One region of the Pseudomonas sp. TNT2022 ID642 genome, then DNA from elsewhere that is predicted to be linked to it. Evidence: predicted binding sites of a transcription regulator. Region 1 holds the regulator's gene; the other holds the start of a gene.

Region 1 (15,687 bases):
CATTGCCGGCACTGCAGGAACAGGTCGAGCAGATCATCGCCGAAGCCAAGCGTCAGGGCGCCAGCGCCTGCGAAGTAGCCGTGTCGCTGGAGCAGGGCCTGTCGACGTCGGTGCGTCAGCGCGAAGTCGAAACGGTTGAATTCAACCGTGATCAGGGCTTTGGCATCACGCTGTATGTGGGCCAGCGCAAAGGCTCGGCCAGCACCTCCGCCACCGGCCCGGACGCCATTCGCGAGACCGTCGCCGCCGCACTGGCGATTGCCAAACACACCTCGGAAGACGAGGCCTCGGGCCTGGCAGATGCCGCGCTGATGGCCCGCGAGCAGCAGGATTTCGATCTGTTCCACGAATGGGACATCACCCCGGAGCAGGCCATCGAGAAGGCTTTGCTCTGTGAAGCAGCAGCATTCGACGCCGATGCACGGATCAAGAACGCCGATGGCACCACGCTCAGCACCCATCAGGGCTGCCGCGTTTACGGCAATAGCCACGGTTTTATCGGTGGTTACGCATCGACCCGGCACAGCCTGAGCTGCGTGATGATTGCTGAGGCTGATGGCCAGATGCAGCGCGATTACTGGTATGACGTGAGCCGTCAGGGCGAATTGCTCGCCGATCCGGTGAGCATCGGTCAGCGTGCTGCGCAACGAGCGGCGAGTCGTCTGGGCGCGCGTCCGGTACCGACCTGTGAGGTGCCGGTACTGTTTTCCGCAGAGCTGGCGGGCGGGTTGTTTGGCAGTTTCCTCTCGGCGGTATCCGGTGGCAGCCTGTACCGCAAATCGTCGTTCCTTGAGGGCTCGCTGGGGCAGAAGCTGTTCCCGGAATGGCTGACCATCGACGAGCGTCCGCATCTAATGCGCGCAATGGGCAGTGCTTCATACGACGGTGATGGCCTGGCGACGTATGCCAAACCGTTCGTCGAAAAGGGCGAATTGGTCTCGTACATTCTCGGTACCTACTCCGGCCGCAAACTGGGAATGCCAAGCACCGCTAACGCGGGTGGCGTGCATAACCTGTTCGTCACCCACGGCGACGAAGACCAGGCGGCGCTGTTGAAACGCATGGGCCGTGGCTTGTTGGTCACTGAGTTGATGGGCCATGGCTTGAACATGGTTACCGGCGACTATTCGCGCGGGGCGGCGGGGTTCTGGGTCGAGAACGGTGAAATCCAGTTCGCGGTGCAGGAAGTGACGATCGCCGGCAACATGCGTGACATGTTCAAGCAGATTGTCGCGGTGGGTAATGATCTGGAGTTGCGCAGCAACATTCGCACCGGCTCGGTGTTGATCGAGCGGATGACTGTCGCGGGCAGCTAAACCGCAACTGTCACACAAAAGGCGCGCCACCCCATCGGGTAGCGCGCCTTTTTTATTGGCTCCCCACGAAACCCATGTGGGAGCGAGCCTGCTCGCAAAAGCGATTTAACTGCCGACCTTCATGGTGACTGACCCGACGCCTTCGCGAGCAGGCTCGCTCCCACAATGGGGTCTGTGTAACCAGGTGCTCTTGTTTTGGTTCTCATTATCATCTAATAATAAATCTCATTATCGGATGAGCCCCGGATCATGAGTTCTGCCTTGCACGAGCAGCCTTACCTCGAAAGCTGGCGCTGGATGAGTCGCCAGATCCGCTGCGCGATGGATCCTGACGAACCGCGCCTGATCGAACATTACCTGGCCGAAGGCCGGTATCTGTCTTGTTGCACCGCGACCTCGCCCTGGATGGTCGCCGAAACCTCTTTCCATTTGCTGCTCGACACCGCCACCGACATCGCCTTGCCGTGGCACTGGCGCAGCCTCTGCCTCGATCAAGCCTGGCGCCCGTTGCGTGAAATGGAGCGCCTGTCCCTGTGCAAATGCCGGCTCAAGCGCTGGCAACGCTACACCTGGCAGCTCGCCACTTGCGATCTGCTTCCCTCGATTCCTCTTATTGAACTGGTGCAAGGATTTTCAGATGACCAAGACTCGTATTGAGCGCGACAGCATGGGCGAACTGCAGGTGCCGGTGGACGCTCTCTACGGCGCGCAAACCCAGCGCGCAGTGGATAACTTCCCGATCAGCGGCAAACCAATGCCGACGCAATTCATTCGCGCATTGATCCTCGCCAAAGCCGCCGCAGCCCGCGCCAACGTCGAACTCAACCAAATCACTGCCGCTCAGGGCAAAGCCATCAACGACGCCGCGCAAGGTTTGCTCGAAGGCGATTTCATGCAGCATTTCCCGGTGGATATCTTCCAGACCGGTTCCGGTACCAGTTCCAACATGAACGCCAATGAAGTGATTGCCACCCTGGCCAGCCGTTTGCTCGGCGAACCGGTCAACGCCAACGATCACGTCAACTGCGGCCAAAGCAGCAACGACATTATCCCGACCACCATCCACGTCAGCGCTGCGCTGGCCCTGCACGAACAACTGCTGCCGGCGCTGCTGCACCTGGTGCAAGTGATCGAGCAGAAAGCCGGGCAGGTGCATCATCACGTCAAAACCGGCCGCACACATTTGATGGACGCGATGCCGGTGCGCATGAGCCAGGTACTCAATGGCTGGGCGCAGCAGCTCAAAGCCAACATCGCGCATTTGCAGGATTTGCTGCCGAGCCTGCAATCGCTGGCGCAGGGCGGCACGGCGGTCGGCACCGGGATCAACGCGCATCCTGAGTTCGCCGCACGTTTCAGTCGTCAGTTGAGCCAGTTGACCGACGTGCAATTCACCCCGGGCAAGGATCTGTTTGCGCTGATCGGCTCGCAAGACACCGCCGTCGCCGTCTCCGGCCAGCTCAAGGCCATCGCGGTATCGCTTATGAAAATCGCCAACGACCTGCGCTGGATGAACTCCGGTCCGCTCGCCGGCCTCGGCGAAATCGAACTGGAAGCCCTGCAGCCGGGCTCGTCGATCATGCCGGGCAAGGTCAACCCGGTGATTCCCGAAGCCACCGCCATGGTCGCCGCGCAAGTGATCGGCAACGATTCGGTGATCACTATCGCTGGTCAGTCGGGCAATTTCGAACTCAACGTGATGCTGCCGATCATCGCGCAGAACCTGTTGAGCAGCATCGAACTGCTGGCCAACTCCAGCCGCCTGCTCGGTGACAAAGCCATCGCCAGCTTCAAGGTCAACGAATCGCGCTTGAAAGAAGCGCTGTCGCGCAATCCGATTCTGGTCACCGCGCTCAACCCGATCATCGGTTACCAGAAAGCCGCCGAAATCGCCAAGCAGGCCTACAAGGAAGGTCGCGCGGTGATCGACGTCGCCCTGGAACATACCGACCTGTCGCGCAGCCAACTGGAAGAGTTGCTCAATCCCGAGAAACTCACCGCCGGCGGCGTGTAAACCCCGCAACCGCTTTGGAGGCTCACCATGGAGCACTGGAAACGCACGATCGAACGGGCCAATCGCTGCTTCATGTTGGGCGAGCTGATCGACGCCCGTGAGGCGTACCTGCAAGCCCTGGCCCTCGCGCAAGTGTTGTTCGAACGCTGGGCAGATGCTGATGAAGCGGTGGCGGCTTGCGTGATCTCCCACCACAACCTGGCGGACTTGCACCTGCGCCTGAATCAGCCGGAGGAAAGCGCCGAATACCTCTGCGCCATCCATCAACGCTTGTTGCAGACCATGCAGGACGAACGTCAGCGCCTGGCCTTGCGTGAAGCGGCGTTGCGCCAGAGCAGCAAGACCTATGTCGAACTGCTGAATTTCATCAGTGAGCACGGCGAATATCCGCGCACCCAGCGCTTATTGCACCCCGACACCGGCAATGCGCGCCGTGCGCCTGCCCCCCATTACCATGGAGTCCATTGAAATGGCTTTTACCTTGCCTGCCTTGCCTTACGCCTACGATGCCCTGGAACCGCATATCGATGCGCAGACCATGGAGATTCACTACACCAAGCATCACCAGACCTACATCAACAACCTCAACGCCGCCGTAGAAGGCACTGAATACGCTGAGTGGCCGGTGGAAAAACTGGTCGCCAGCGTTCAGCAATTGCCGGAAAAGCTCCGTGCGGCGGTGATCAATCAGGGCGGCGGTCACGCCAACCACTCGTTGTTCTGGGAAGTCATGGTGCCCAACGGTGGCGGCAAGCCGGATGGCGCGCTGGCCAAGGCCATCGATGAACATCTGGGTGGTCTCGACAGCTTCAAGGAGGCCTTCACCAAAGCTGCACTGACCCGTTTCGGCAGCGGCTGGGCCTGGCTCAGCGTGACCCCTGAGAAGACGCTGATCGTGGAAAGCAGCGGCAACCAGGACAGTCCGTTGATGAACGGCAATACGCCGATTCTCGGTCTCGACGTCTGGGAGCACGCCTATTATCTGCGCTATCAGAACCGTCGACCGGAATACATCAACGCCTTTTACAACGTGATCAATTGGCCTGAAGTCGCTGCGCGCTATCAGGCCGCACTGGTTTAAGTCTTCTATAAAAACAATCCAAGGCTGACTATGGGCACTGAAACACTGGCGATCGGAAGTGGGCGTATGTTTCGTTACGCAGTGGGATCGCTATTACTGTTGGCGGGCATGACCTTGCTGGTTGCCCACGGACTGGAATGGCTGAACCTTGAGCCGAGGCTGTCGCGGGCATTGCAGGGCGGTGCGATCTGCGCTCTCGGCACGGCGCTTGGCGCCGTCCCGGTGCTGGTGATTCGGCGCATGCCGCAGGCACTCAGCGATACTTTGCTGGGTTTTGGTGCCGGGGTGATGCTGGCGGCGACGGCGTTTTCGCTGATCGTGCCGGGCATCGCTGCCGCCGAAAGCCTCGGCCTGACGCCGTGGGGCGCCAGTGGCCTGATCTGCTTCGGCATCATGCTCGGGGCGTTTGGCCTGTATCTGGTTGATCGCAAGGTGTCGGGTGCGTCCCCGGAAATGCTCGTCGGCACCGTCGAGCATCCGGTGATACCGCCGCGGATCTGGCTGTTCGTGTTCGCCATCATTGCCCATAACATCCCTGAAGGCATGGCCGTCGGCGTTTCTGCTGGCGGTGGCATGCCGGATGCGGACAGTCTGGCCATGGGCATCGCTTTGCAGGATGTGCCGGAGGGCCTGGTGATTGCGCTGGTGTTGGCCGGGGCGGGGATGTCGCGGGTCAAGGCGTTTCTGATCGGCGCGGCGTCAGGTCTGGTCGAGCCGGTGTTTGCGCTGTTGTGCGCGTGGCTGGTCAGTCTGGCGCAGGTGTTGTTGCCGTTAGGTCTGGCACTGGCGGCGGGGGCGATGCTGCTGGTGGTGACCCACGAAGTGATTCCCGAGTCGCGACGCAATGGTCATGACAAACTGGCCAGTCTTGGTCTGTTGATCGGGTTTTGTCTGATGATGGTGATGGATACGGCGTTGGGTTGAAGATCAAAAGATCGCAGCCTGCGGCAGCTCCTACGAGGGGATTGGTGCGACATGGGCTGCGACTTTTTGATTTTGGCTGTCAGCCACCTTCATCGAAGTAGTTGTTGATCAACGCCACCAGCGCATCCAGCGCTTCCTGTTCCTGATGCCCTTCAGTACTCAAATAGATCTTGGTGCCCTTGCCTGCCGCCAGCATCATCATCGCCATGATGCTTTTGCCATCGACCGTTGTCTCTGGCGTACGGCCCACTCTGATCGAGCAGTCCGGAAACTGCCCGGCCACGCCAACGAATTTGGCCGATGCGCGGGCATGCAGGCCCAGCTTGTTGATGATTTCGATTTCCAGAGCAGGCATCGCGGTGTGAATCCTTTAAGTGAGGTCGCGGTGGCGAACCTGGACGTTCTTCAGGGTTTTCTGCAGGGCCTGACCCAGGCGTTCGGTCAGGTAGACGGAGCGGTGATGCCCGCCGGTGCAGCCAATGGCAATGGTGACGTAGGCGCGGTTGCTCGCGGCGAAACGCGGTAGCCATTTGTGCAGGTAAGTGAAGATGTCCTGAAACATTTCTTCGACCTCCGGCTGTGCCGCCAGGTATTCGGCCACCGGCGCATCGAGACCCGATTGCGCACGCAGTTCCGGCTTCCAGTAAGGATTAGGCAGGCAGCGCACATCGAACACCAGATCCGCATCCACCGGCATGCCGCGTTTGAAGCCGAATGACTCGACCAGAAACGCGGTGCCTGGCTCCGGCTGGTTCAGCAGACGCAGCTTGATGGTGTCGCGCAACTGGTACAGGTTCAGATTGGTGGTGTTGATCTTCAGGTCGGCGAGGTCGGCAATCGGGCCGAGCAGGGCGGTTTCATCCTGGATAGCTTCGGCCAGCGAGCGGTTGGCGTTGCTCAGCGGATGGCGACGGCGGGTTTCGGAGAAACGCTTGAGCAGAGTTTCCTCGTCGGCATCCAGATACAGGACATCGCACTGGATGTGCTTGCTGCGCACATCTTCAAGCAGCTCGGGAAAGCGCGACAGGTGGCTCGGCAGGTTGCGCGCATCAATGGACACGGCCACCAGCGGCTGCGCCAGTTCAGTGTGAATCAGCGCACGTTCGGCCAGTTCCGGCAGCAAGCCTGCCGGCAGGTTGTCGATGCAGTAGTAACCGTTGTCCTCAAGGACATCCAGTGCGGTACTTTTACCCGAGCCGGAGCGGCCACTGACGATGATCAAGCGCATGATTAGTGCCCGTTCTGCTCGTCCAGGACAACCTGATACAAGGCTTCGTTGCTCGCAGCGCTGCGCAGTTTATCGCGCACGTCCTTGCGATCGAGCATGCTGGCGATCTGACGCAGCAACTCCAGGTGCGCATCGGTGGCGGCTTCCGGGACCAGCAATACGAACAGCAGGTCAACCGGGGCGCCATCGATGGCGTCGAAATCGATTGGCGCTTCAAGGTGCATCAAGGCGCTGATAGGCGACTGGCAACCCTTGAGACGGCAGTGAGGAATGGCGATGCCGTTACCAAAACCGGTGGAGCCGAGTTTTTCACGGGCAATCAACGCCTCGAAGACATCTTGCATCTCCAGATCCGGCACTTCGCGGGCGATCAGGTTGGCAATTTGTTCGAGGGCTTTCTTTTTACTGCCGCCCGGCACGTTCACGAGGGAACGGCCGGGGGTCAGGATGTTTTCAAGTCGGATCATGGGGTGGGGGGGTTATCGACCGGTAGCGCCCTGAAGGAGGCTCTGGGTCTTTTCCTTATGCTTTTTGAGTTGGCGATCCAGCTTGTCGGTCAGTGAGTCGATCGCAGCATACATATCAGTATCTTCTGCGTTGGCGACCACTTCGCTGCCGGGTATATGCAAGGTGGCTTCGATTTTCTGCTTCAGCTTTTCGACGCACATCGTGACTTGCACGTTGGTGATCTTGTCGAAATGGCGCTCCAGTCGTTGGAGTTTTTCCTCGATATAGGAACGCAGAGGTTGGGTCACTTCCAGTTGGTGTCCACTGATGTTGACTTGCATACAGCTTCTCCTTCGTTGCCAGTGCATAAAGCGGCAGGCTGGATAGCCTGCCACTGGAACGCTGTAACGTGGCTTACATCAACCGCTTGCGTTCGCTCGAAGGCGCGATCCCGAGAGATTCGCGGTACTTGGCGACGGTGCGGCGAGCCACCTGAATGCCTTGTGCCTCCAGTAAACCAGCGATCTTGCTGTCACTCAACGGCTTTTTCTGATTTTCCGCTGCAACCAGTTTTTTGATGATCGCGCGGATCGCTGTGGACGAGCATTCGCCGCCTTCGGAGGTGCTGACGTGGCTGGAGAAAAAGTATTTCAACTCATAAATACCGCGCGGGGTATGCATGAATTTCTGTGTGGTCACCCGTGAAATCGTTGATTCGTGCATGCCGACCGCTTCGGCGATGTCGTGCAGGACCAGCGGCTTCATGGCTTCGTCGCCGTACTCCAGAAAACCGCGTTGATGCTCGACGATCTGGGTGGCTACTTTCATCAGGGTTTCGTTGCGGCTTTGCAGGCTCTTGATGAACCAGCGGGCTTCCTGCAACTGATTGCGCATGAAAGTGTTGTCGGCGCTGGTGTCGGCGCGACGGACGAAACCGGCGTATTGGGCGTTGACGCGCAGGCGCGGCACCGATTCCTGATTCAGCTCGACCAGCCAGCGCTCGTTGTCCTTGCGCACGATCACGTCAGGGACGACGTATTCGGCTTCAGTGGACTCGATCTGAGAGCCCGGACGCGGATTGAGGCTTTGCACCAGTTCGATGACCTGGCGCAGTTCGTCTTCCTTGAGTTTCATGCGCCGCATCAACTGGCTGTAGTCGCGGCTGCCGAGCAGGTCGATGTAATCGGTGACCAGGCGTTTGGCTTCAGCCAGCCAAGGCGTCTTGGCTGGCAACTGGCGTAATTGCAGCAGCAGGCACTCGCCGAGATTGCGCGCGCCGATGCCGGCCGGTTCAAACTGCTGGATGCGGTGCAGGACCGCTTCGATTTCGTCCAGTTCGATGTCCAGTTCCGGGTCGAACGCCTCAAGGATCTCTTCGAGGGTTTCGTCCAGGTAGCCCTGATTGTTGATGCAATCGATCAGGGTCACGGCGATCAGGCGATCGGTGTCGGACATCGGTGCGAGGTTCAGTTGCCACAGCAGGTGGCTTTGCAGGCTCTCGCCGGCGGACGTGCGGGTGGTGAAGTCCCATTCGTCATCGTCGCTGCTGGGCAGGCTGCTGGCGCTGGTCTGGTAAACGTCTTCCCACGCGGTATCGACGGGAAGTTCGTTGGGGATACGCTCGCTCCAGTCACCTTCCTCAAGGTTGTCCACCGTGGGTGCGGTTTCCTGATAGGAGGGTTCCTGGATTTCGATGGGCTTCTGTTCGGCGTTGTCGGCCATGGGGTCGGAATTGTCGAAGTCGTCGCCTTCTTCCTGGCGTTCGAGCATCGGATTGGATTCCAGAGCCTCCTGGATTTCCTGTTGCAGATCCAGGGTCGACAATTGGAGCAGGCGGATGGCCTGTTGCAGCTGCGGTGTCATCGTCAGCTGCTGGCCCATTCTCAAGACTAGCGATGGTTTCATGGCAGGGGCTTAACACCTTATTCGCCGGCGCTATGCGCCATCCACTACAGGGCGCCGGAGCGCCAAACTTAAGCAAATTATATGCCTGAAACTGAAGTGTTTGCCTAGAGCGCTGTAACAATTAAAGCGTATTAATTCCTGCTTGAATCGATACAGCGCCCGGGCGGCGCACCGGGCACTGTTACGCTTACAGGCGGAACTCGTGACCCAGATACACTTCCTTGACCAGATCGTTGGCCAGGATGGTTTCTGCATCGCCTTCAGCGATCAGTTGACCATCGTTGACGATGTAAGCGGTTTCGCAGATGTCCAGCGTCTCGCGGACGTTGTGGTCGGTGATCAATACACCGATACCCTTGGCCTTGAGGTGGTGGATGATCTGCTTGATGTCGCCGACCGAGATCGGGTCGACGCCGGCGAACGGTTCGTCGAGCAGGATGAATTTTGGTGCCGTTGCCAGCGCGCGAGCAATTTCCACTCGGCGGCGTTCACCACCGGACAGGCTCATGCCAAGGTTGTCGCGGATGTGGCTGATGTGGAATTCCTGCAGCAGGCTTTCCAGCTCTTTGCGGCGACCGGCCTTGTCGAGTTCCTGACGGGTCTCGAGGATGGCCATGATGTTGTCAGCCACCGACAGTTTGCGGAAGATCGACGCTTCTTGCGGCAGATAGCCGATGCCGGCCTTTGCACGACCGTGCATCGGCTGGTGGCTGACGTCCAGATCGTCGATCAGTACGCGGCCCTGATCGGCCTGTACCAGGCCGACGATCATGTAGAAGCAAGTGGTCTTGCCGGCACCGTTCGGGCCGAGCAGACCGACGATCTGGCCGCTGTCGATCGACAGGCTGACGTCACGCACGACCTGGCGGCTTTTATAGGCCTTGGCCAGGTGCTGAGCTTTCAGAGTTGCCATTACTGGGTTTTCTCGTCGGTTTTCTTCTTCGGCTGGATCACCATGTCGATGCGCGGACGCGACTCGGTGACCTTGTTGCCGGTAGCGCGACCGGCGCTGGCCAGTTTCTTCACGGTGTCGTAGACGATTTTCTCGCCCTGAGTGACGTTGCCGTCTTTGTCGACGACCTTGGCCTTGTCGATCAGTACGACGCGGTTTTGCTGGGCGTGGTATTGAATCGTCACGCCGTAGCCTTGAACCGGTTTGGTGTCACCCTGGGTTTGCAACTGTTCAAAGTAAGCCAGGTTGCCCACGGAGGTCACTACGTCGATATCGCCATTCGGCGCGCGAGTCATGGTCACCGTGTTGCCTTTAACGATCATCGAACCCTGGGTGATGATTACATCACCTTTATAGGTGGCGATGCCGTTCTTGTCGTCCAGTTGGGCGTCGTCGGCTTGAATGCGGATAGGTTGCTGCTGATCGTTCGGCAGAGCCCAGGCGCTCACGCTTCCCAGTGCTGCGCCCAGACTGAGCAAAATAGGGAGGGTTTTAACGAGCCTCATACTGTCCTCTTACGTTCGATAGCAGGTGTATCCTGCTTTCCTTCAGGTACGCTTTCATTCCAACGCCAGTCGATACACCGCCAGCGCCGTCGATTCTAACGGGTTGCTCGGTCTGCGCATATTCCTGCTGCGGGAACACGGTCATGCGAGTGGAAGTGATCAGGATGTCACGCTTCTTTTCATCGGTGCGCGCAACGCGTACCGAATCGATCAGTTCGACTTCGGTGCCGCCTGAATTCACTTCACCGCGCTCACTGGTCACGTGCCACGGGAATTCTGTTCCGCGATACATGTTCAGGTCGGGTTTGGTCACGAGCGTGACGTCGGTTGCCTTAACGTGCTCGGCTTTCTCGGACGTCATTTCATACTGCACCTTGCCATCCGGCAGGTATTGCAGGGTATGCGTGTTGGTTGCATACCAGTCGATAGGCGTTTCCACCGAGGTGACCGGTGGTTTGTCGAGAAAGCGTTCCGGGCTGATATTCCAGTAGCCGACCGCTGCGAAAATCGCAGCGATGCAGCCGAACAGCAGGAAGTTACGAAATTTTTTGCTGAACATGGCTTGGCTCACAGGTACGCGGCGTTGGCCGCATCGAGGCGGCCCTGGGCGCGCAGGATCAATTCACAGAATTCGCGGGCGGCGCCTTCGCCACCACGGGCGCGGGTAACGCCATGGGCGTGTTCGCGGACGAAGTCGGCAGCGTTGGCCACGGCCATGCCCAGGCCTACGCGGCGAATCACCGGCAGGTCAGGCAGGTCGTCACCGAGATAGGCGACCTGTTCATAGCTTAGGCCCAGTTGCTCGAGAAGACCGTCGAGAACGACCAATTTGTCTTCGCGCCCCTGAAACAGGTGCGGGATGCCGAGGTTTTTCGCGCGACGCTCGACCACCGGGGTCTTGCGACCGCTGATGATAGCGGTCTGCACGCCGGCGTTCATCAGCATCTTGATGCCCTGGCCATCGAGGGTATTGAAGGTCTTGAACTCACTGCCGTCTTCGAGGAAGTACAGGCGCCCGTCGGTAAGGACACCGTCGACGTCGAAAACCGCCAGTTTGACCGCTTTGCCGCGTTGCAGCAGATCGTTGCTCATTACATGACTCCTGCGCGCAGCAGATCGGAGAGGTTGAAGGCGCCGACCGGGCGATCTTCCTCGTCTACGACTACCAATGCGTTGATTCGGTGGTCTTCCATGATTTTCAGGGCTTCGGCGGCCAGCATTTCCGGGCGGGCAGTCTTGCCGTGGGCCGTCATCACCTGGTCGATGGTGGCGCTGCGAATGTCGATGCTGCGGTCCAGCGTACGGCGCAAGTCGCCGTCAGTGAAGATCCCGGCGAGTTTGCCATCGGCTTCAAGGATCACGGTCATGCCCAGACCCTTGCGGGTCATTTCCATCAGCGCATCCTTGAGCAGCGTACCGCGTTGTACTTGCGGCAACTCCTGGCCCGCGTGCATGACGTTTTCCACTTTCAGCAACAGACGACGGCCCAAAGCGCCGCCCGGGTGAGAAAAGGCGAAATCTTCGGCGGTGAAGCCGCGTGCTTCCAGCAGTGCCACGGCCAGCGCGTCACCCATGACCAGTGCCGCGGTGGTCGAGGAAGTCGGCGCCAGGTTCAACGGGCAGGCTTCATGCTCGACGTGAACGTTGAGATTGACCTCGGCAGCCTTGGCCAGTGGCGACTGCGGGTTACCGGTGACGCTGATCAACTGGATACCCAGACGTTTGATCAGCGGCAGCAAGGTGACGATTTCGTTGGTCGAGCCGGAGTTCGACAGGGCAAGGATCACATCATCGCGAGTGATCATGCCCATGTCGCCATGGCTGGCTTCGGCCGGGTGGACAAAAAATGCCGGGGTGCCGGTGCTGGCCAGGGTCGCGGCAATCTTGTTGCCAATGTGCCCGGATTTGCCCATGCCGACCACGACTACACGGCCTTTACTGGCCAGAATCATCTCGCAAGCGCGTACGAAATCGGCGTCGATATGGGGCAACAAGCCTTGTACGGCTTCCACTTCGAGTTGGATGGTGCGTTGTGCCGATTGAATCAGGTCGCTGGATTGGCTCATGTCAGAAATCGTATAGCCCGATGAAAAGGCGGCGATTATAGCGGTTATGTTGCAAAGCCTCACGCTAGTTCGTCGTGCTTTGTCATTCCTCGTTACCAAAACCCGGGAAAAGACCCTGCGCACCTGTCATATCGCCGAACTCAGGCTGGTACAAGCCTTGGGCGCGTAGCCTTTGCAGTGATATAGTTCGCCGCCAGTTCGGCCTGCCCGGGATGTACGTACTTTTCAAGTAAAGACAGGCGTCCGAGTGAGAGGCTGCATCGCAAGGAGTTTAGATGAGTGCCGATAACGCCTACGCGGTCGAGCTGAAGGGAGTCTCCTTCAAGCGCGGTGCGCGCAGCATTTTCAATAACGTCGATATTCGCATACCGCGCGGCAAGGTCACCGGTATCATGGGGCCTTCCGGGTGTGGCAAGACCACGCTGCTGCGATTGATGGGCGCACAATTGCGTCCTGCCAGCGGCGAAGTCTGGGTCAACGGCCAGAATTTGCCTGCGCTTTCGCGCAGCGATCTGTTCGATGCGCGAAAGCACATGGGTGTGCTGTTTCAAAGCGGCGCGCTGTTCACCGATCTCGATGTGTTCGAGAACGTGGCTTTCCCTCTGCGTGTTCATACCGATTTGCCGGAAGAAATGATCCGCGACATCGTCCTGCTCAAGTTGCAGGCGGTCGGTCTGCGCGGTGCCATCGAGTTGATGCCGGATGAGCTGTCCGGTGGCATGAAGCGCCGCGTCGCACTGGCGCGGGCGATTGCGCTCGATCCGCAGATTCTCATGTACGACGAACCGTTCGTCGGGCAGGATCCGATCGCCATGGGTGTGCTGGTCCGTCTGATCCGTCTGCTCAATGATGCGCTGGGGATCACCAGTATCGTGGTGTCCCACGATCTGGCTGAAACCGCGAGCATCGCCGACTACATCTATGTGGTCGGTGATGGTCAGGTGCTGGGGCAGGGTACGCCGGACGAGTTGATGAACTCGGACGAGCCGCGGATCCGTCAGTTCATGACCGGCGATCCCGATGGCCCGGTGCCGTACCATTTTCCAGCGACGGATTACCGCGCAGATCTTCTGGGGAAGCGCTGATGCGCAGAATTTCATTAATAGAACGCGTGCGCCGGTTCGGCGAGGCGGCGATCGACGCCGTCGCGGTGTTCGGTCGTGCAACGCTGTTCCTGTTTCATGCCTTGCTGGGGCGTGGCGGGATCAGCGGCGGTTTCAGTCTGCTGGTCAAACAGTTGCACTCGGTCGGCGTCATGTCGCTGGTGATCATCGTCGTTTCCGGGATTTTCATCGGCATGGTGCTGGCGCTGCAGGGCTTCAGCATCCTGTCGAGCTACGGTTCGGAGCAGGCGGTGGGGCAGATGGTTGCGCTGACCCTGTTGCGTGAGCTGGGGCCGGTGGTGACTGCGCTGTTGTTTGCCGGTCGTGCCGGGTCGGCGCTGACCGCAGAGATCGGCAACATGAAGTCCACCGAACAGCTTTCCAGCCTGGAAATGATCGGCGTCGATCCGCTCAAATACATTATTGCCCCGCGCCTGTGGGCCGGCTTCATTTCCCTGCCGGTGCTGGCGATGATCTTCAGCGTCGTGGGCATCTGGGGTGGTTCGTGGGTGGCTGTCGACTGGCTGGGTGTGTATGAAGGCTCTTATTGGGCGAACATGCAGAACAGCGTGAACTTCACCAGTGACGTGCTCAATGGCGTGATCAAAAGTATTGTTTTCGCCTTTGTAGTGACCTGGATCGCCGTATTCCAAGGCTATGACTGTGAGCCCACTTCCGAGGGGATCAGTCGTGCCACCACCAAGACCGTGGTGTTTGCCTCACTGGCAGTGCTCGGTCTGGACTTTATTCTGACCGCTTTGATGTTTGGAGATTTCTGATGCAAAACCGCACCCTGGAAATCGGTGTCGGCCTGTTCCTGCTGGCAGGGATCCTGGCTTTGTTGCTGCTTGCTTTGCGGGTCAGTGGTCTGTCTCCGACGTCGACCACCGACACCTATAAACTGTATGCCTATTTCGACAATATCGCCGGTTTGACGGTCAGAGCCAAGGTGACCATGGCCGGTGTGACCATCGGCAAGGTCACGGCAATCGATCTGGATCGCGACAGCTTCACCGGTCGGGTAACCCTGCAAGTGGATAAAAAGGTCGACAACCTGCCGACCGACTCCACAGCGTCTATTCTGACCGCTGGTCTGCTGGGCGAGAAGTACATTGGTATCAGCGTAGGCGGGGAAGACAAGCCGCTGAAGGATGGTGGAACCATTCACGACACCCAGTCGTCACTGGTACTGGAAGACCTGATCGGTAAATTCCTGCTCAATACCGTTAGCAAAGACGCCAAATGAGGAGCTTTTGAATGATTTCTACCTTGCGACGTGGCCTGTTGGTGTTGCTCGCGGCATTGCCACTGATGGCTAACGCTGCGCCTGGGCAATCCGCGCATGATCTGGTGCAGGACACAACCACCCGGTTGCTGGCCGATCTGGCTGCCAACAAAGAGAAATACAAGCAGGACCCGACCGACTTCTACACGGCCCTCAACAACATTGTCGGGCCAGTGGTGGATGCCGAAGGCATTTCCAAGAGCATCATGACGGTCAAGTACTCGCGCAAGGCCACGCCAGCGCAGATGCAGACCTTCCAGGAAAACTTTAAAAAAGGCCTGTTCCAGTTCTACGGCAACGCCTTGCTCGAGTACAACAACCAGGGCATTACCGTTGACCCTGCCAAGGACGAATCGGGTGACCGCACTAGCGTCAACATGACCGTCAAGGGTAGCAGCGGCGCAATCTATCCTGTGCAGTACACGCTGGAGAAGATCAACGGCGAGTGGAAACTGCGCAACGTGATCATCAACGGCATCAACATCGGCAAACTGTTCCGTGATCAGTTCGCCGACGCGATGCAGCGCAATGGCAACGATCTGGACAAGACCATCAATGGTTGGGCCGGGGAAGTGGCCAAGGCCAAAGAAGCCACCGAAAAGAACCCCGCGCAATGAATGAGGCCGCAGTTCGTATGAGTGATGTCGACGAGCTTCTGCTTAGCGGAGTGCTGGACTATCGCACCGGCGCAGACCTGCGCAAGCAAGGTCAGGCGTTGATCAAGTCCAGCAAAGCCTCTTCGCTGGTGATCGACTGCTCGGCGGTGAAGAAGTCCAGCAGCGTCGGCTTGTCGTTGCTACTGTGCTTCATGCGCGATGCCAACGCGGCCGGAAAGGCTGTGAGCATCCGCGCGATGCCCG
Region 2 (15,687 bases), on a different contig from region 1:
AGGTGGCGAGGACTTTTCGAGCACCGCCATGATCACGGTGCTCGCCCAGATAAACGCCTTGCCAGGTCCCCAGTGCCAGGCGACCTGCCGAAACCGGCAGACTGATCTGGCAGCCAAGCACGCTGGCCTTGAAGTGCGCCGGGAGGTCGTCCAGGCCTTCGTCGTTATGCTCATAGCCGTCTGTTCCTTGTGGGATCAGACGATTGAAAAATCGTTCGAAGTCGCGACGTACCGCCGGATCGGCGTTCTCGTTGATGGTCAACGACGCCGAGGTATGCTGCAGCCACAAATGCAACAGACCGACCCGGCACTCCCTGAGTTCAGGCAGGCCTTTGATCAACTCGTCCGTTACCAGATGAAAGCCCCGGGGCCGTGCCCGCAGGGTTATCAGAGTCTGTTGCCACATACAGTTCTCCGCACGTTCGGGGCGCATTCTAGCGCGCTCTGGGAAAAAACAAAGGCCCTAATATTCCTGCAATGATGTAAGCCATTGGCCGCAGAAAAACGCTCGTCGTAAACACGACCAAAGCCGTACGAAAAATCCTTTCAGCTGTTCTCTCTGCGACAAATTCCAGACAAAAAAATGCCCGGCGAACCGGGCAAGTTTTTTAATGCGCGTACTTACAGGTTGTAGCCGCGTTCGTTGTGTTGTGCCAGATCGAGGCCAACCGACTCTTCTTCCTCGGTCACACGCAGACCCATGACGGCGTCGAGGACCTTGAGGATGATGAAGGTGACGATCGCGGTGTAGATCACCGTGAAGCCCACGCCTTTAACCTGAATCCAGACTTGCGCACCGATATCGGTAACGGTGCCGAAGCCACCCAGCGCCGGCGCAGCGAACACACCGGTGAGGATCGCGCCGAGGATACCGCCGATACCGTGTACGCCGAACGCGTCCAGGGAATCGTCATAACCGAGTTTGCGTTTCAGGGTGGTGGCGCAGAAGAAGCACACCACGCCTGCAGCCAGACCGATCACCAGTGCGCCCATCGGGCCTACGGTGCCGGCAGCTGGAGTAATCGCTACCAGACCGGCAACCACACCCGATGCGATACCCAGTGCGCTTGGCTTGCCGTGGGTGACCCACTCGGCAAACATCCAGCCCAGTGCCGCAGCAGCGGTAGCAATCTGAGTGACCAGCATCGCCATACCGGCGGTGCCGTTGGCCGCCGCAGCGGAACCGGCGTTGAAGCCGAACCAGCCGACCCACAGCATCGCCGCGCCCATCAGGGTGTAACCCAGATTGTGCGGAGCCATCGGGGTGGTCGGGAAGCCTTTACGCTTGCCCAACACCAGGCAGGCAATCAGACCGGCGACACCGGCGTTGATGTGCACCACGGTGCCGCCCGCGAAGTCGAGTACGCCCCAGTCCCACATCAGGCCGCCGTTGCCGGACCAGACCATGTGCGCGATCGGTGCATAAACCAGGGTGAACCAGATAGCCATGAAGATCAGCATCGCGGAGAACTTCATCCGCTCGGCGAACGCACCGACGATCAGCGCCGGAGTGATGATCGCGAAGGTCATCTGGAAGGTGATGAACACCGCCTCAGGGAACAGCGCCGCTGGGCCGGTCAGGCTCGAAGGCGTGACACCGGCGAGGAACGCCTTGCCCATGCCGCCGAAGAACGAGTTGAAGTTGACGACGCCCTGCTCCATGCCGGTGGTGTCGAACGCAATGCTGTAGCCATAAATGACCCACAGGATGCTGATCAGACCGGTAATGGCGAAGCACTGCATCATCACGGAAAGAATGTTTTTCGAGCGAACCATGCCGCCGTAGAACAGCGCCAGGCCCGGGATGGTCATGAACAGCACGAGTGCCGTCGAGGTGAGCATCCAGGCAGTGTCGCCGGAATTGAGGACTGGGGCCGCCACTTCGTCTGCCGCCATTGCAAGGCTTGGCATTACGATGGACAACAGGGCTCCTAGCCCTGCGAATTTACGCAGAGTCATATTGTTTTCTCCTGGGGCGTTGGGGTTTGTGGCGGCGTTAGATCGCGTCGGTATCGGTTTCGCCGGTACGGATGCGGATCGCCTGTTCCAGATTGACCACGAAGATCTTGCCGTCACCGATCTTGCCGGTGTTGGCCGCCTTGGTTATCGCCTCGATAACCCGATCCAGATCCTTGTCGTCGATGGCCACGTCGATTTTCACCTTGGGCAGAAAATCGACCACATATTCCGCGCCGCGATACAGCTCGGTGTGACCCTTCTGCCGGCCGAAGCCTTTGACTTCAGTAACGGTAATGCCCTGCACGCCGATTTCGGACAGCGACTCGCGCACGTCGTCCAACTTGAACGGCTTGATGATGGCAGTGACTAGCTTCATGAAACTCTCTCCCGAATTGGTGGACTTGCCCCAGGAAAACAAACCCGACTCAAGTCTAAGCGCAGTGCCTGGCTTTGTAACGCATCGTCGGCCTTACCTGCCCGACTGACGCCAGCTAACCGCTGCTAACGAAACTCCCCGCTCCGTCTGCCGCACTGCATTCGTCACAGCGACTGCATCAGTGCATGGGTCGAAGGTGACTAAGCAGAAACCTTGCCATCTCGCCAAAATCCCCTGATTTCAATCCCTTGGCCGCTGCCGCAAGCCATCTCGTGCAAAACGCCATCCGGATACGCACAACAACGGTGCGTCGCCGTCCGTCCGCCTGCGCGAAAAGCGTGCATCCCTGACCACGAGATTGACTATAGACACTGCGTGATACACTGCCGGCCATTGTTTCCAGGACATCCACCATGCTCGCGCCCAAAGACTTCCTCGACGCCCTGAGCGGCACCGCCTCCCGCCTGTTCAGCGGCGACACCCCGCTGCCAAAAGCCGAAATCGAAAGCCAGTTCAAGATGCTGCTGCAAAGTGCCTTCAGCAAACTCGATTTGGTGAGCCGTGAAGAGTTTGATAGTCAGATGGTCGTTCTGGCCCGAACTCGCGCTCGCCTCGAAAGCCTCGAAGCCAAAGTCGCCGAGATGGAAGCCAAGCTGACACCGCCAGCCGAATAACGCATCCCCCTGTAGGAGCTGCCGAAGGCTGCGATCTTTTGATCCTCAGTCCTTCAACCATCCCGGCAACCTCCTACAACCTGCACCACCGCCGTCCGATTGCGCCGAAAAGCCCAAGTTTCTAAGCTCACCCGATGCTGAATGTTCAGCACCGGGTTTGGCGACTTGGATCGAATTTGACGCAATGCAACTAAATTCACAGAGAGGTTTTTTCTCTCAACGAGTTATGGCAGCTTTGCGTGGGAGACCTCAGGGTCTGCCGGTTTCGAATTCACCGGTTCGCCAACCCGCGCATAGCTGCCACCCTTTTCGTTTGGCGACGAACAGAAGCAGTTTTCTTCACTTGAATTCGAGAACTGAACCATGGACGAAAACTACCTGACACCTAGCATCTTCACCCGCCACAAACTCCCCCTCCACGCCCTTCTCATCCAGAACCAACCCTGGTTCTGCGCCCGAGACCTGAGCCGCATGCTGCACATCTACCTCAACGAACGCATGCTGCGAAAACTCGACCCCGACCAACACCAAACCCGTAAAACCCTCATCCACAACCAAATCGAAAACACCCTTCTGATCAGCGAATCCGGCATCTACGCCCTCCTCGTCTACCACTACTGCCCCGAATACCGAGCGCTACGCGAATGGCTCACCCACCAGGTCATCCCCACCCTGCGCGACGCCCAACACCCCACCACAAGCGAACGTCCACACCTCAGCTTGCTCAACTGGCCGGACATGACGTTGAGTTTGTTGCATTGGAATAATCAGCCGTGGATACGGTTGCAGGATGTGCCACAGATGATGGTGGAACGGGAACAGACCAAGCGCCCAATGACGGGGCCATGGTGGAAAAGAGCTTCGCGGATGCTGCAATCGCTATAAACCCGCATGCCGAAGCTGGGCCCTGCGCAAATCGTAAGTCGACTGAAGATTCATCCAGAACTCAGGCTTAGTGTTGAGATGAGTGGCAAGGCTGATTGCCAGATCGGCGCAGATCCTGAGCTGGCATTTCACAAGCTTTTCGATCTCACTTTCGGGCCAGTTCGTGGGCATGGCCAGATCCATGACAGTCATGCCCAACGGCTCCATGAATTACTTACTCAGAACCTCGCCCGGATGAATCGGGCGCATACCATTGCGGTCCATTTTTCGCCTCCAGAGGCTGCGTTGAGTGACCAAACTGGAGCATCCGACTCCTGGATACAAGACCTTCACACCCCTTTCGCCGGCGTCCTACACCTATTAGGGCATGGCCCTACAAACATCAGCGTCTGCGCCCAGTTACGCAGCCCTTACGCATGTCATTACATTGGCAAACGAAATACGCCCATCAAGATGGAGGTATCTGTGAAGGATAAGAAGAGGAAGGAAAAGCTATTTCAGATTGTTGATTTGCACCTCGAAGCACTCCGTTTGGCTGGGGATATGTCAGCCAACCAACGGCGATTTATTGAAGTTGCTGTTACATGTGGGCCAGCGCTTGAGCCAAGCGGCGCGCTGGCCGGTAGAAGGCCTGAGTGAAAAATAAAAAAGGCGTCCATAGGACGCCTTTTTTTGTGTTCGGAGGAGTAGTCGCAGCGATTCTTTAGCTCCCGACTTTACGGCCTTGGGTTCAGAATCCGACAGGCTAGCCCGTCGTCATTACTTCAGAGAAACCCGCTTTCTCTGCTGCCAAAAATGCGGGGGAGCTTTTACTGGTGCCCAGTCCCGACGAATGCGCAGTTGCAGTCCTCGAGCGTGAGGATCCTTCAGTACCGCTCAGGAGTCAAAGCTCATTTACGATCGAGAGCAGCGCAAAACCCTCATCCATGCCGGTATAAAGTATTGCCTCTCCGCCCTCTCACAATCTGAACTGGCCATCTCCAACGTCCTTCACTAACGCAAGCACTGTCCTACAAGGACCGTCCCCTACGTCTGATTACGTAAGCATCAATGCCTTCGATATCGTCTGCAGATTGATCCCACAGAACAAGACGATGCGAAGAAAAGGCAAAGGTACCGAACTTCGAAATCAGACACTCAAATCTGAATCCCGAAAACTCGCACATCAAACAATGTCCATGGACCCAGAAGCCCTGGCGGCTGGAGTTGATGCTCTATCACTCAGGATCGATCCGATTACTCCAGTAGCAATCAACGCATTCCACCAGTGGACCGGCCCCGTTGGGTATCCATGGGACGCTGTGTTGGACTGGAAGACCAAAGATGCAAAAGGGCTGGACTTGGCGTTCTGGTACGAAGAAGAACTGTGCGGACTGTGCTACGCAACGCCGCGAAGAAGCACGATCTGCATAAAAATCGTCCTTTTGCAGGGACACACCTGCAAGACAAATACCTTGCGGGGCTGGATCGCTCCGATGGCATTGCTGACAACAGAATTCTACGCCCGGAAGCTGGGGTGCACGCAAATCGAAGTACAAGAGCCAGACTCAGGCGCCATCCCTTACTATCAAACGCTGGGATTTTATTTTGATACAACCGGCCGCCTTGTCTTTCCATTGGACGACCAATAAGATCGAATCAAGCATCCCGGCACGTGAGGTGTTTATGAAGCAGAAGAAGCAGAAAACCCAACCGGCACGGGTTTCCAAACCAGGTACCGAGACACTCGGTTTGCCGGACAGAGTTTCAGCCAGTCAGCGGCATTTTCTGAAAGTGGCCGCGACCTATGGCAAGGAAATGGAGCCCGATGGCTGGCTCGCCGGTGGTGGAACCTGAGTACCGCCAAAATAACCGCCTGACAGGCGGTTTTTTATGCCTGCAGGTTATTGTCTCCTGCAACATCCGGTGAAAATTCGCTCATAGAACCCACCTACCAACATCCCCTCCCCCGACTACCCTTCAAAAACCCGCAGGAAGCGGCTCCCGATTCAGCTCAAGGAACGACCATGTCCCTCTCCATCGTCCACAGCCGCGCCCAGATTGGCGTGGAAGCCCCCGCTGTCACCGTCGAAGTTCATCTGGCCAACGGTCTGCCGTCGCTGACCATGGTCGGGCTGCCCGAGGCGGCGGTAAAGGAGAGCAAGGATCGCGTGCGCAGTGCGATCATCAATTCCGGGCTGCAGTTTCCGGCGCGGCGGATCACCTTGAATCTGGCCCCGGCAGATCTGCCCAAGGACGGTGGGCGGTTTGATCTGGCGATTGCCTTGGGGATTCTGTCGGCGAGTGTGCAGGTGCCGTGTCTGACGCTGGATGATGTGGAATGTCTGGGTGAGTTGGCGTTGTCCGGCGCCGTACGAGCGGTGCGCGGCGTGTTGCCGGCTGCACTGGCAGCGCGCAAGGCCGGCCGTGCCTTAGTGGTGCCGCGGGCGAATGCCGAGGAGGCGTGCCTGGCTTCGGGGTTGAAGGTGATTGCTGTGGATCATTTGCTGGAGGCGGTGGCGCATTTCAACGGGCATACGCCGGTTGAGCCCTATGTATCTGACGGGTTGATGCATGCCAGCAAGCCCTATCCGGACTTGAATGAAGTGCAGGGACAACTGGCGGCGAAACGAGCGTTGCTGATTGCTGCTGCGGGGGCGCATAACCTGTTGTTCAGCGGGCCTCCGGGAACGGGGAAGACCTTGTTGGCCAGCCGATTACCGGGACTGTTGCCGCCGCTGACCGAAAGTGAAGCGCTGGAGGTCGCGGCGATTCAGTCAGTTGCCAGTGGCGCGCCACTGACCCATTGGCCGCAGCGTCCCTTCCGGCAACCGCACCATTCGGCATCCGGGCCGGCACTGGTCGGTGGCAGCTCAAAACCGCAACCCGGCGAAATCACCCTGGCCCATCACGGTGTATTGTTTCTCGACGAACTGCCGGAGTTTGATCGCAAGGTCCTGGAGGTCCTGCGCGAGCCTTTGGAGTCCGGGCATATCGTCATCGCCCGGGCCAAGGATCGCGTGCGTTTTCCAGCGCGCTTTCAGTTGGTTGCAGCAATGAACCCGTGCCCCTGTGGATATCTTGGCGAGCCCAGCGGCAAATGCTCGTGTACGCCGGACATGGTCCAACGCTATCGCAACAAGTTGTCGGGGCCCCTGTTGGACCGGATCGACTTACATCTGACGGTAGCGCGAGAGGCGACAGCGCTGAATCCTGCGGTAAAGCCAGGAGAAGACAGCGCCAGTGCGGCCTCGCTGGTAGCCGAGGCCCGCGAGCGACAACAGAAACGCCAGGGATGTGCCAACGCGTTTCTTGATCTGCCAGGCCTGCGTCGCCACTGCAAGTTATCCACAGCCGATGAGACCTGGCTGGAATCAGCCTGTGAACGGCTGACCCTGTCACTGCGCTCGGCGCACAGGTTGCTCAAGGTCGCCAGGACGTTGGCCGATTTGAGCCAGGAAAAAGACATCACGCGCGAACACTTGGCGGAGGCTTTGCAGTATCGCCCGGCAACACAATGAAAACGACAGCGCTACGCGCAACGGACTGCTGCGAAAATAACCTCCAAGCGCTGCTGGCCATTGACCGACATGTGATATAACGACGGCGCTCTTTTTTCTACATATCCGTCTATCGTCAAGACATCGAGCATTTTTCAGCGTGAAAATGGAGGCGGGACATCATGGACAATATTTCGACTGTTCACCGGGCAAAACTGCTCAATCAACCAGCGTATTGATAACCCAAGCCGAATCTGGCCTGGGTGCGTGTATCTGGTCATTAGTTTAAATCCAGACAACTAAAAAGCCCTTGCCCAACGTTATTACTCCGTTTGACATTGGCCTTATTTAAACAACTAAAAAAGCAAAACTTCATCATGAAAACAGTTTATTTGCTCAGCAACGTAGCGGACGGTGGCAAAACATATCTCGAGTATCTGATCCCGGCGCTCAACTCGCTTCGAGAAAAATATAACTGTGTCGTCCTCAATACTGATCGCACCGGCTCAAGCCGAGAGGAAGTCGAAGCCGTCCTCGACTACCCGGTAAAGCAGGTTGGCAATGACTTCATTGCGAGTCTGAAATCGCAGGTTGTCATCTCAAATGATGCCTACGCCGGGCGTCTGCTGGACCATTCAAATTTTGGCATCTTTATCAGCCACGGCAATGTCGGGATGCCGACCAAAGACAAGTATTACTACGCTGAGCTGACCTCTTACTGGGATGCGATCATCTCTTCCTCCCGGTCGGGTTTTGATTTGATGACGGCCGGGCTGCAGGCCTACCGTCGCGACAGAAAGGCCCTGAAAACAATGTTGATCGATGGGCTGGCCTTGCGTTCGGACATGCGCATCACCAGCCCGGTGGCTACGCTGCCCGTGAAGGTTCCCGGCATCTTTGAATCATCACCGCCTTCGAAAAAAACCTCGGACGACTATGTCGTAGGGCTTCTGCCGACCCAAGTGGGTATCTGCCCGAACGGGGCGACACTGTATGAAAACCTGCAGACCGTCATCAATGCAGTCAAGTCGCAAATTCCCCACGCAACCTTCATCTTGCGCCCGTACATGGCCGAACTTTCCCATCCGACCGTGAAGGATCTGTGCGAACAACTGTCTGCCCATGACTGGATAACCATCGACAAGGCCGGGACCAGCAGCACGGTTTTCTACGCACAATGCGACACGGTCATCACCGATGCATCCACCGGTGGCGTTTCGTTCATGCTCAACACCTGCAAGCTGCCGATTTATTATGTGCCCTTCACCGAAGAGAGCAATCTCACGGTCGACGCCTGGCTAAAGCAAATGGACAACCTGTTGCCAATTGCCAGAAGCAGCAATGAGCTCAGAGACATGGCACTGGGATTCAGCCTGCTGAAACCAGAAGACAGCTATTACATATACAACAAGTTCTACCAGGCACAATACAGCGACTTGCCCCTGCCACAGGAAGTGTTCCACGACCTGATTGAATACCGGCACGAATCGAAGTATTGCCCGCTGTCGATTGACTCTTTCGGGGACATTTACGAGCGGGACAAACATTAAAATAACGCAGGCCTGACCTCATGCGAGGAAACAGCCTGCCGATACACTCGAATCGAACACAAGTCAGAACACTATGAAATGTGATGCGGGTGGACAGGTAATCTGGATTACGGGCCTTTCAGGAGCGGGCAAATCAACGCTGGCCGGTGAATTGGTTGCCAGACTCCGTGCGGAAGGACGATCGGTGGTCATGCTCGATGGCGATGAATTGCGCGAAGTGTTCGGCGCAGCCACTGCCAACTCACAGAACCATGGCCGCGAAGGTCGCCTGGCCCTCGCTCTGCAATACGCTCGTCTGTGCAAAATGATCGCAGCACAGGGACAAACCGTGGTGATCGCCACGATTTCGCTGTTTCGCGAGGTTCACGAGTGGAACCGCGCCCAACTGCCCAAATATTTCGAGATTTATCTGAAGGTGCCCGTCGAGGAGTTGCGTCGCCGCGACCCCAAGGACATCTATCGCCGTTTCGATGCAGGCGAACTGCACAACGTTGCCGGGCTCGACCTGGCCATTGATGAACCGCTGGCCGCCGACTGCCTGGTTGAGTTCGATCGCGAACGCTCCAGCCAACGCCTGGCCGATGATTTGCTCCCTAAAATTCTTCGAAGGAACTGACTATGAAAACCGAATGGGACTACACCACCCTGGCCGATGCCTATTTGAAGCGCCCTGACTACGCCGACGCGGCCATCGACGCCATGCTGTCGATTGCCGGTGCCGAGCAAGGCGACAAGTTCTGCGACGTCGGCGCGGGTGTTGCGCACTTGACGCTGATGCTGGCCGCCCGCGGCCTTGATGTCACAGCGGTAGAACCCAACGATGCGATGCGCGGCAATGGCATCAAGCGCACCGCAGAACTGCAAAACGTCAAATGGCACGAAGGCACCGGTGAAGCCACCGGCCAGTCGGCGCAAGCGTTCGACATGGTCACGTTCGGCAGCTCCTTCAACGTCTGCGACCGTCAGCAGGCCCTCAAGGAAACCGCGCGCATTCTCAAGCCGCGCGGCTGGTTCGCCTGCATGTGGAACCACCGCAACCTGGAAGATCCGATCCAGGCGCGCATCGAAGCGATCATCAAAGAGCGCGTGGCCGGTTATGGCTACGGCACCCGTCGCGAAGACCAGACCGCCGTGATCGATGCCAGCGAATTGTTCGGCCCGGTCGTGCATCTGGATGCCCGCGTGATTCACCAGCAGTCGATCGAAGAATGCCTCGAAGCCTGGCGCTCGCACGCCACGCTGGAACGTCAGGCTGGCGCCAGCTTCCATGAAGTGATCGCCGCCATCGACGACTACCTGAAAAGCCTGCAGACGCCGTCGATCCAGATCCCTTACTCGACCAACATCTGGGTTGCTCAACTGAGATAACCGCTGATGGCCCTGCATTTCTCAACCAAGGCCGGCACCCTGACCAGCCTGCAAGGGCGACTCGCCTCGGCGCACATTGCGCCGTTGCTGGCGTTCACTGTGGCGGACTGGCAACTGGATCAGCGCGCCTGCGTTGAGAACATCCAGCGTCGGCTGCCAGCCGCTCCGTGGATCGTACGCTCCAGTTGCGGGCGCGAGGACAGTGCGCAGGCGTCGTTCGCCGGCGCCTTCCTGTCGGTGCCGAATGTCGATGAGGCTGGACTGGTCTCGGCGATCGAACAGGTCATTGCCAGTTACGGCGACGTGTACCTGACCGACGAGATTCTGATTCAGCCAATGCTCGGCAATGTGGCGCGCTCCGGCGTAGCCTTCTCCCACGACCCCAACACCTGCGCACCGTATCGCGTGGTGAATTGGTCGGAGGGCGATGACACCGCCGCAGTCACTGGCGGCATGGGTGGACGGCTCTGGCAGCAGGCGGCGCACAGTGAAGTGGCAGCGCCCGCGTCGCTCGCACCGGTGGTGGCCTTGCTCGAGGAATTGCTCAGCCTGTTTGGTGATCGGCCGATCGACTGCGAGTTCGCGGTCACCCGCGATGCTGAAGGCGAGACACTCTGGCTGCTGCAAGCCCGGCCACTGATTCTGCCGACGGTGCCTGAGTCTGCGGCCACTCAGTTCGCTCGCCTGCAAAGCATTCAGAACAAAGTCGAACGGGGCATGCGCCCGCACCCATTTCTGATCGGTCAGCGCACGGTGTACGGCGTGATGCCCGACTGGAACCCGGCCGAGATCATCGGCATCCGGCCCAAACCGCTGGCGCTTTCGCTGTATCGGGATCTGGTCACTGACTCGATCTGGGCCTACCAGCGTCATAACTATGGCTACCGTAACTTGCGCAGCTTCCCGCTGATGCCGCACTTTTTCGGTCTGCCGTATATCGACGTGCGTCTGTCGTTCAACTCGTTTATCCCGGCCGATCTTGATGAAGGACTGGCGGGGCGTTTGGTCGACTACTACATCGATCGCTTGCTCGCGGAACCGACGCTGCACGACAAGGTAGAGTTCGAGATCGTTTTCTCCTGCTACACCCTCGATTTGTCGCAGCAACTGGAGCGTTTGCGCAGTGCCGGTTTTCTTGAGCATGAACTGGACGCCATCAGCACCAGCCTGCGCAAGCTGACCAACCGCATCGTGCACCCCAAGGACGGTTTGTGGCGCAGCGATGCCAACAAGCTCGAGGTGCTCAACGCTCGTCGCGAAGAGCTGCTGGCCTCCAATGCCGATCCGCTCGAACGCATCTACTGGCTGCTTGAGGATGCCAAGCGTTACGGCACCCTGCCCTTCGCCGGCCTGGCCCGCGCCGGGTTTGTTGCCGTGCAGATGCTTCGATCGCTGGTCAACGTCGGCGTGTTTTCGCAGGCGGATTACGATGCGTTCATGGCCGGGGTTTCCACGGTCAGCGGGCAGTTGGCGCGTGACCGCGCCACCCTCGACAAAACCACCTTCCTCGCCCGTTACGGGCATTTGCGACCGGGCACTTACGACATCCTCTCGCCGCGTTACGACGAGGCGCCAGAGCTGTATTTCGACTGGACGCAAAGCCCCGCCGCGCCGGAACCGCTGCGACCGTTTTCCCTGACGCTGCCGCAGATGCGCGAAATCGTCAAACAGCTCGAAGCCCATGGCCTGCAGCCTGATCCGGTGGGGCTGCTGGACTTCCTGCAGAACGGCATCGAGCTGCGCGAGCTGGCCAAGTTTCACTTCACGCGTAACCTTTCCGATGCCTTGGCCCTGATCGCCCAGGTCGGTGCGCAGTACGGCATTGATCGCGAGGATCTGGCCTATTGCGACATCAGCGCCTTCCAGGAACTGCATGTAGCCGCAGCAGATCCGAAGGAAGTGCTGATGCGCAGCATCGAACAGGGCAAGGCGCGTTACGCCGAAACGCTGAAGGTGTCGCTACCGCCGGTGATCACCTGCCCGGAAGATGTCTGGTGTTTCGAGTGGCCGGAAACGGCGCCCAACTTCATCACGCAAAAACGCGTGACCGCGCCGGTGGTGCTGTGTGATGACAGGGAAAAGCTCGCTGGGGCGATCGTCTGTATTCCCAATGCCGATCCGGGGTTTGACTGGCTGTTCGCCTACCCGATTGCCGGGCTGATCACCGCGTGGGGCGGCGCCAATTCGCACATGGCGATCCGTGCCGGTGAGCTTGGCCTGCCGGCGGTCATTGGCGCGGGCGAAGTACTCTACCGGCGTTGGTCGACAGCGGATATTCTTCACCTCGATTGCCCGGGTCGCCGTGTGGAGTTGATGTCATGAAAGTGGTCGTGATCAGTCAGCGTGTCGACACCCACCCTGAGCGCGGCGAAAGCCGTGATGCGCTGGATCAGCGCCTGATCGCGTTTGTGCTGGCGGCAGGCTTTATCCCCGTGCCGGTCCCCAACCGTTGGCAAACCCCGGATGACCTCGATCGCTGGCTGGCAGCGGTTAACCCGCAAGCGATCATGCTGTCGGGTGGCAATGACATCGGTCAGTGCCCGGCCCGTGATCTGACTGAAAGCAGACTGCTGGAACACGCCCGTGCGCGCCATCTGCCGCTGGTGGGAATTTGCCGGGGTATGCAGATGCTGGCGCACGGGTTCGGTATCTCGTTGAAACCGGTCACCGGCCATGTACGCACCCGGCATCAGTTGTCCGGGCAGATCGCCGCCGAGGTCAACAGCTATCACACCCTCGCCCTCGCCGATTGCCCGCCCGGGTTCGAAGTGCTGGCGCGCAGCGAGGACGGCGAAATCGAAGCGATCCGCCACCTTCAACTACCGTGGCAGGGCTGGATGTGGCACCCGGAGCGCGAGAGCGATTTCGCAGCGCACGACCTTCAGCGTCTGCAGCAACTGTTTGGCGAAGCCGAATCCACTGAAGAACTCACGGGATAGACCTGTTGTGAAAGCCATTATTCTGGCTGCCGGACGTGGCAGTCGCATGAAAAGCCTCACTGATGAACGTCCAAAATGTCTGGTCGAATTGCGCGGTAAACCGCTGCTGGAATGGCAGCTGGAGTCGTTGCGTGCAGCGGGTATCAGCGACATCGCGGTGGTCACCGGCTACAAGCGCGAGCTGCTGGCAGAGCGTGGTTTGAGCGAGTTTCACAACCCGCGCTGGGCCGAGACCAACATGGTTTCGTCACTGGCCTGCGCCGAGTCCTGGCTTCAGGGCGAGCCGTGCATCGTCAGTTATTCGGATATTTTCTACAGCCCTGTGGCCGTACAGTCGTTGATCAACAGCGACGCAACGCTGGCCGTCACCTACGACCCCAACTGGTTGCAGCTGTGGACCGAACGCTTCGGCGACCCGTTGCTGGATGCCGAAACCTTTCGCCTGACCGCCGCGCACACGCTGGCCGAAATCGGCAACAAGCCGCAATCGGTGGACGATGTTCAGGGGCAGTACATGGGGCTTTTGCGTTTCACTCCCGAAGGCTGGTCGGAAGTCGTGCGGCTGCGCGCCGAACTGTCGCCGCAGCAACGCGACAGCATGCACATGACCAACACCCTGCAACGCGTTATCGATGCCGGTCGTGTGCCGATTGAAGCGGTCGCCTACACCGGCGAATGGGGAGAGGTCGACTCCAGTGAAGACCTCTCGGTGTATCAATAAGGCACCGGCGCCTTAACGGAACCGGTCAACCTCCTGACGCAGTTCGGCCGCCAGGCTTTCCAGCTCCTTGGCGGTCACGGCCAGATTCGACACCACTTCGCGCTGCTCACTGTTAGCCATGGCAATGCTTTGCAGGTTGCTGCTCAGCAAGGTCGCTGTGCTGCTCTGCTCCTGAGTCGCTGTGGTAATCGCGGCAAACTGCTGACCCGCCGAACGGCTCTGCTCATCGATGCGCGCCAACGCCGAGGCGACATTGGCGTTACGCGACAGACCTTCCTGCATCAGCACATTGCCCTGTTCCATGGTGCTGATCGCGTTGCCGGTTTCCTGCTGGATGCTGTGGATCATGCTGGAAATTTCATCCGTGGCCTGACGAGTGCGCGAGGCCAGGCTGCGCACTTCATCCGCTACCACGGCAAAGCCGCGACCTTGTTCGCCGGCACGGGCGGCTTCAATAGCGGCGTTGAGCGCCAGCAAGTTGGTTTGTTCGGCAATCGAAGTAATCACGCCGACGATGCCGCCGATTTCCTGGGAGCGCTGACCGAGAGTGTTGATCACGGTCGCGGTACTGTTCAGAGCGCCAGCGATTTGCTCAAGCGAGGACGACGCTTCTTCCATCGAGCTGCGGCCAATCTGCGTTTGCTGAGCATTTTCCTGGGCCAGACGCTGGGTCGCGCCCATGTTGTCGGCAATGTTCAACGACGTAGCGCTGAACTCTTCCACCGCACCGGCCATGCTGGTGATTTCGCCGGACTGCTGTTCCATGCCTTCGTACGCACCGCCGGACAAACCGGACAACGCCTGCGCACGGCTGTTAACTTCTTGCGAGGCGCGACGGATGTGCTCGACCATGGTCGATAAAGCCTGACTCATCTGGTTGAACGCGCGCGACAACTGGCCGATCTCGTCATTGCTCGACACGTTCAGGCGCACGCTCAGATCGCCAGCGCCCAAGGCTTCGGCCTGACGTACCAGATCGCTCAGTGGCGCCAGTTTGCTGCGCAGCAGCCAGACCACCGAACCGACCGCCAGCAACATCGCCAGCAAGCTGCCAATGGCCAGTTGCGTACCGACGCTCCAGGTCACCGCGCGGATCTCGGCTTTCGGCATGCTCGCCACGACCGACCACGGCCCGCCGTCGAAAGGCACGGCAACGCTGTAGAAATCCTCGGACTTGTCGTCCCAGAACTGACCTTTGCCCGGCGTCTTGGCCAGACCATTGATCACTGGAATCGCCTGATCCACCGCCTGCACACCCGCCGGCGCAACCAGCCATTTGTTCTGTTCATCAAGCAACGCCAGCGAACCGGTCTGGCCGATGCGGAAGCGCTTGAGGTTGTCGAACTGGGCGTTCTGCGCGTCGGTGTAATCGAAACCCACGAACAGCACCGCAATCACCTTGCCGCTGCCATCGCGCACCGGGGTGTATTGGGTCATGTAGGAGCGTTCGAACAACAAGGCGCGACCGACGTAGCTTTGTCCTGCCATCAGCTTCGCGTAGGCCGGGTGCGCGTGATCGAGCAAGGTGCCGATGGCGCGAGTGCCGTCCTGTTTGGTCAGCGAGGTGCTGACGCGCACGAAGTCTTCGCCGCTGCGCACAAACAACGTGGCGACGCCGGCAGTCATTTGCTTGAACTCGTCGACTTCCTTGAAGTTGTTGTTCAGCACTTCGCTGCCCAGGTGCAGGCCCGGGGTCTGGGTGCCTGCCACGGCCACCGGTTCACTCGGGTGAATGC

The links. Region 1 encodes sigma-54, which starts transcription at its own class of promoters, with help from an activator protein. Its sites were predicted from a motif close to ANTGGCATNNANNTTGCTNT; they were not measured.
Positions count from the first base shown of each region.
Region 2: glnK (P-II family nitrogen regulator) is a predicted target of sigma-54. The motif match lies at 2,537-2,556, and genes of this name have one in related genera.

Region 1 covers NZ_JAMDGW010000001.1:63,779-79,465, forward strand. The annotation lists gene pmbA (metalloprotease PmbA) at 1-1,316, shown strand, start outside; gene M5G26_RS00265 (FagA protein) at 1,566-1,973, shown strand; gene M5G26_RS00270 (class II fumarate hydratase) at 1,954-3,330, shown strand; gene M5G26_RS00275 (hypothetical protein) at 3,358-3,798, shown strand; gene M5G26_RS00280 (superoxide dismutase) at 3,800-4,411, shown strand; gene M5G26_RS00285 (ZIP family metal transporter) at 4,442-5,335, shown strand; gene M5G26_RS00290 (HPr family phosphocarrier protein) at 5,415-5,690, opposite strand; gene rapZ (RNase adapter RapZ) at 5,706-6,563, opposite strand; gene ptsN (PTS IIA-like nitrogen regulatory protein PtsN) at 6,566-7,030, opposite strand; gene hpf (ribosome hibernation-promoting factor, HPF/YfiA family) at 7,043-7,351, opposite strand; gene M5G26_RS00310 (RNA polymerase factor sigma-54) at 7,425-8,915, opposite strand; gene lptB (LPS export ABC transporter ATP-binding protein) at 9,103-9,828, opposite strand; gene lptA (lipopolysaccharide transport periplasmic protein LptA) at 9,828-10,373, opposite strand; gene lptC (LPS export ABC transporter periplasmic protein LptC) at 10,360-10,932, opposite strand; gene M5G26_RS00330 (KdsC family phosphatase) at 10,941-11,465, opposite strand; gene M5G26_RS00335 (KpsF/GutQ family sugar-phosphate isomerase) at 11,465-12,439, opposite strand; gene M5G26_RS00340 (ATP-binding cassette domain-containing protein) at 12,715-13,524, shown strand; gene mlaE (lipid asymmetry maintenance ABC transporter permease subunit MlaE) at 13,524-14,321, shown strand; gene mlaD (outer membrane lipid asymmetry maintenance protein MlaD) at 14,321-14,788, shown strand; gene M5G26_RS00355 (MlaC/ttg2D family ABC transporter substrate-binding protein) at 14,800-15,444, shown strand; gene M5G26_RS00360 (STAS domain-containing protein) at 15,441-15,687, shown strand, end outside.
Region 2 covers NZ_JAMDGW010000019.1:433,624-449,310, forward strand. The annotation lists gene M5G26_RS20225 (secondary thiamine-phosphate synthase enzyme YjbQ) at 1-406, opposite strand, end outside; gene M5G26_RS20230 (ammonium transporter) at 622-1,959, opposite strand; gene glnK (P-II family nitrogen regulator) at 1,997-2,335, opposite strand; gene M5G26_RS20240 (accessory factor UbiK family protein) at 2,749-3,009, shown strand; gene M5G26_RS20245 (BRO-N domain-containing protein) at 3,373-3,894, shown strand; gene M5G26_RS20250 (HigA family addiction module antitoxin) at 3,889-4,101, opposite strand; gene M5G26_RS20255 (N-acetyltransferase) at 5,073-5,525, shown strand; gene M5G26_RS20260 (hypothetical protein) at 5,560-5,730, shown strand; gene M5G26_RS20265 (YifB family Mg chelatase-like AAA ATPase) at 5,901-7,394, shown strand; gene M5G26_RS20270 (hypothetical protein) at 7,751-8,923, shown strand; gene M5G26_RS20275 (adenylyl-sulfate kinase) at 8,997-9,539, shown strand; gene M5G26_RS20280 (class I SAM-dependent methyltransferase) at 9,542-10,291, shown strand; gene M5G26_RS20285 (PEP-utilizing enzyme) at 10,298-12,613, shown strand; gene M5G26_RS20290 (gamma-glutamyl-gamma-aminobutyrate hydrolase family protein) at 12,610-13,230, shown strand; gene M5G26_RS20295 (phosphocholine cytidylyltransferase family protein) at 13,238-13,951, shown strand; gene M5G26_RS20300 (methyl-accepting chemotaxis protein) at 13,964-15,687, opposite strand, start outside.